2 regions of the Streptomyces sp. NPDC033216 genome follow, and region 1 is predicted to be linked to the other one. Evidence: predicted binding sites of a transcription regulator. Region 1 holds the regulator's gene; the other holds the start of a gene.

Region 1 (2,392 bases):
TCACGGTCAGTGTGCGACGCGAGCGCACCCGTCCGTCGCCGGCGCACTCCGGGCACGGGGTCGGCACGACGGTGCCGAAGCCCTGGCACTGCGGGCAGGGCCGCGAGGTCATGACCTGACCGAGGAAGGACCGCGTCACCTGCGACACCTCGCCGCGGCCGCGGCACATGTCACAGGTCTGCGCGGTGGTCCCCGGCGCGGCGCCCTCACCGCTGCACGTGGCGCAGATGATCGCCGTGTCGACCTGGATGTCCTTGGTCGTGCCGAAGGCCGCCTCCTCGAGGTCGATCTCCAGCCGGATCATCGCGTCCTGGCCACGACGGGTGCGCGAGCGCGGCCCGCGCTGCGACGCCGTGCCGAAGAAGGCGTCCATGATGTCGGAGAAGTTGCCGAAACCGCCGGCCCCGAAGCCGCCCGCGCCGCCGCCCGCCTGGGACAGGGGGTCGCCGCCGAGGTCGTAGACCTGCTTCTTCTGCGGGTCCGACAGCACCTCGTAGGCGGCGTTGATCTCCTTGAACCGCTCCTGGGTCTTCGGATCGGGGTTCACGTCCGGGTGCAGCTCGCGTGCGAGCCGCCGGAAGGCCTTCTTGATCTCTTCCTGCGACGCGTCGCGGCGCACGCCGAGAACGGCGTAATAGTCCGTGGCCACTTACGACTCCGCCAGGATCTGTCCGACGTACCGTGCCACTGCGCGTACCGCTCCCATCGTTCCCGGGTAATCCATGCGGGTCGGTCCGACCACGCCGAGCTTGGCGACTGCCTCGCCGCCCGAACCGTAGCCGACCGACACCACCGAAGTGGAGTTGAGTCCCTCATAGGCGTTCTCGTGACCGATGCGTACGGTCATGCCCGAATCCCCCGCCTCGCCGAGGAGCTTGAGGAGCACGACCTGCTCCTCCAAGGCTTCCAGGACGGGGCGGATCGTGAGGGGAAAGTCATGTCCGAAGCGGGTGAGATTGGCGGTGCCGCCGATCATCAGCCGCTCCTCGTTCTCCTCGACGAGCGTCTCCAGCAGCGTGGAGAGCACCGTCGTGACCGTGCCGCGGTCCTCGATCTCGAAGGCGTCGGCCAGGTCCTCGACCAGACGCGGCACGTCGCTGAAGCGGCGGCCCGCGACCCGGCTGTTCAGCCGCGCCCGCAGATCCGCCAGCGAGGCCTCGCCGAAGGGCGCCGGGCAGTCCACCATCCGCTGCTCCACCCGTCCGGTGTCCGTGATCAGCACCAGCATCAGCCGGGCGGGCGCCAGCGACAGCAGCTCGACGTGCCGCACGGTGGAGCGGGTCAGGGACGGGTACTGCACGACGGCGACCTGCCGGGTGAGCTGCGCGAGCAGCCGAACGGTCCGTGCCACGACGTCGTCGAGGTCCACGGCGCCGTCGAGGAAGTTCTGGATGGCCCGTCGCTCGGGGGCCGTCATCGGCTTGACGCCGGCCAGCTTGTCGACGAACAGCCGGTAGCCCTTGTCGGTGGGGATGCGCCCGGCGCTGGTGTGCGGCTGGGCGATGTACCCCTCGTCCTCCAGGGCGGCCATGTCGTTGCGGACCGTCGCCGGGGAGACGCCGAGGTTGTGCCGCTCGGTGAGCGCCTTGGAACCCACGGGTTCCTCGGTGCCGACGTAGTCCTGGACGATGGCGCGCAGCACTTGGAGCCTGCGTTCACTCAGCATCCGCGCTCACCTCCAGAAGTCGTCCCCGGTCCCACCGGGGGCCTCGCCTGGCACTCTTCACATCCGAGTGCCAGCGTTCCCCGGCCCAGTGTACGGCTGTGGGGTACACCCCGGGCAAGGTCGGTCGCCCGGCGGGGCTGCCAGGGCTAGCGTCGCGGTATGACGGTGACTTGGGAAGAGCTGGGGTGGGAGCGGGTCGCGACGGGAATCGGCCGGTGCCGGCTCCCGGGCTGGGACTGCACGGTGGGGCTGGTCGTCGGGGAAGGGCGGGCCCTGTTGGTGGACGCGGGGTCGAGTCTCGCCGAGGGCGCCCGGCTGCGGCTGCGCGCCGAGGAACTGGCCGGTCACCGTGTGACGGATCTCGCGCTCACGCACCCCCACTTCGACCATGTCCTCGGGACGGCGGCCTTCGCCGGCGCGGAGGTCTACGCGGCGGTGGGCGCGGAGACGGTACCGGCGGAGGAACTGCGCGCCGACGCGGTCCGCAACGGCCTCGACGAGGCCGCGGCCGCGGCGGCGGCGGACACGCTGGTGCGGCCCCGCCATCTGGTGTGCGGTGAGTGGACGCTCGACCTGGGCGGCGGCCGGCAGGTCCTGCTGGCGAACGTCGGCCCCGGTCACACCGCGCACGACCTCGCCGTCCTCGTCCCGGCGGGCCCTGGTTCGCCCGAGGTCGTCTTCTGCGGCGACCTCGTCGAGGAGTCCGGTGAGCCACAGGCCGGCACC
Region 2 (2,392 bases), on a different contig from region 1:
GCGGGGCCGCGGGCGGAGCGAGACGTCCGGTCGCCGGCACGGGCGGCGGTGGAGGGGCCGCCGTCGACGGGCCGCGCGGCGGAACGGGGTGTCCGGTCGGCGGGGCGGGCGCCGGGGCCGAGCCCGGGGACCGACCAGGATGTACGCGCGCGGACCCCGGCCCCGGACCAGGCGTACCGCCGCTGGGGACTGGTCGCCCCGCTCGCCCCCGCCCCCCGCCCCGCCCGCCCTGCGCCGACCGCCGCCCCCGCGGGCAGCCCGGCCCGCCCCGCCCTCCCGCCGGTCGTCGACCGGATCCCGACCCGCGACAAGGTCGTCTTCCTCACCTACGACGACGGCGCCGAGCGCGACCCCCGCTTCGTCGCCATGGTCCGCGAGCTGCGCCTCCCCGTCAGCATGTTCCTCACCGACAGCGTGGTGGGTCCCGGCTACGCCCACTTCGCCCGGCTGCGGTCGGTCGGAGCGGGGCTCCAGAACCACACCCTCGACCACGCCGCCCTGCGCGGCCTGCCCTACGCCGGCCAGCGCGCCGAGATCTGCGGTCAGCAGAACAAGCTCAAGTCCCGATTCGGCCTGCGCCCCCGTCTGTTCCGCCCGCCGTACGGGACGTACGACCGGACCACCCTGCGCGCGGCCGCCGACTGCGGCATCACGGCGGTCGTCCTGTGGCGGGCGTCGATGGGCCCCACCGACCTCTCCTTCGCCCACGGCTCACACCGGCTGCGCCCCGGAGACGTCGTCGCCGTGGACCCCGACGAGGCGGAGGGCCCGAGCCTGCGGGAACGCACGACAAGACTGCTGCGACGGGTCCAGGAACAGGGCCTGACGGTGGGCCGTCTGGAGGACTACCTGTGAGGGTCACCCGTGCGCGCCCGTCCGGTCGGGTTCCCGGCCCGTCCGGAGGTGCCCCTCGGTGAAGCACGGGGCGAGAGTCCCGGGGTGGAGGCCCTCAGGGCCGGAAGCGGGGAGCATGAGGGAGGCAACCCCTCGCCACACCGGCACCGGACGACGGCGCCGGACGGCCCCACCCGCACCCCGATTTCGACGGAAGCGCCGCACCGCACTGGCACTCCGCTTGACCGAGTGCTAACCGCGGTCATAGTCTCAGGACTGGCACTCCCCACTGGAGAGTGCCAACTACGCGACGGGCAGGTCCGGCACCCGCGACGACGGATCCACCTGGTCGCCACCTCAGACAGTTAACCCCGTGAGATCTCCGAAGGGGGAGGTCGGATCGTGACGACCACCAGCTCCAAGGTTGCCATCAAGCCGCTCGAGGACCGCATTGTGGTCCAGCCGCTCGACGCCGAGCAGACCACGGCCTCTGGCCTGGTCATCCCGGACACTGCGAAGGAGAAGCCCCAGGAGGGCGCCGTCCTCGCCGTGGGCCCGGGCCGTTTCGAGAACGGCGAGCGCCTGCCGCTCGACGTCAAGGTCGGCGACGTCGTCCTGTACAGCAAGTACGGCGGCACCGAGGTGAAGTACAACGGCGAGGAGTACCTCGTCCTCTCGGCCCGCGACGTGCTCGCGATCATCGAGAAGTAATTCACCCAGTTTTGCAGTGAACTGCGCCCCTGGCCCCCGCGTCTTTGTGAAGCCGGGTGCTGGGGGCGCGGTTCGTTTCTCCCACGTTTTCCGAGAGGGCTGAACCGCTCCCATGGCGAAGATCCTGAAGTTCGACGAGGACGCCCGTCGCGCCCTCGAGCGCGGCGTCAACAAGCTTGCCGACACGGTCAAGGTGACGATCGGCCCCAAGGGCCGCAACGTCGTTATCGACAAGAAGTTCGGCGCCCCCACCATCACCAACGACGGTGTCACCATCGCCCGCGAGGTCGAGCTGGACGACCCGTACGAGAACCTCGGCGCGCAGCTGGTGAAGGAGGTGGCGACCAAGACCAACGACATCGCGGGTGACGGCACCACCACCGCCACCGTGCTCGCCCAGGCGCTGGTCCGCGAGGGCCTGAAGAACGTCGCCGCCGGCGCGTCGCCCGCCCTGCTCAAGAAGGGCATCGACGCCGCGGTCAAGGCCGTCTCCGACGAGCTGCTGGCCTCGGCCCGCCCGATCGACGAGAAGTCCGACATCGCCGCCGTGGCCGCGCTGTCCGCCCAGGACCAGCAGGTCGGCGAGCTGATCGCCGAGGCGATGGACAAGGTCGGCAAGGACGGCGTCATCACCGTCGAGGAGTCCAACACCTTCGGCCTGGAGCTGGACTTCACCGAGGGCATGGCCTTCGACAAGGGCTACCTGTCGCCGTACTTCGTGACGGACCAGGAGCGCATGGAGGCCGTCCTCGAGGACCCCTACATCCTCATCAACCAGGGCAAGATCTCCTCCATCGCCGACCTGCTGCCGCTGCTGGAGAAGGTCATCCAGACCAACTCCTCCCGG

The links. Region 1 encodes HrcA, which represses chaperone genes, less so after heat shock. Its sites were predicted from a motif close to TTNGCACTCNGNNNNNCNGAGTGCNAA; they were not measured.
Region 2: a site for HrcA is predicted at 1,064-1,090, ahead of groES (co-chaperone GroES). Genes of this name have one in related genera too.

The regions. Positions count from the first base shown of each region.
Region 1 is NZ_JBVIQK010000001.1:410,806-413,197, forward strand. Features, by position in the region: gene dnaJ (molecular chaperone DnaJ) at 1-649, opposite strand, end outside; gene hrcA (heat-inducible transcriptional repressor HrcA) at 650-1,666, opposite strand; gene ACZ5Y0_RS01820 (MBL fold metallo-hydrolase) at 1,826-2,392, shown strand, end outside.
Region 2 is NZ_JBVIQK010000002.1:98,281-100,672, forward strand. Features, by position in the region: gene ACZ5Y0_RS03960 (polysaccharide deacetylase family protein) at 1-855, shown strand, start outside; gene groES (co-chaperone GroES) at 1,237-1,545, shown strand; gene groL (chaperonin GroEL) at 1,658-2,392, shown strand, end outside.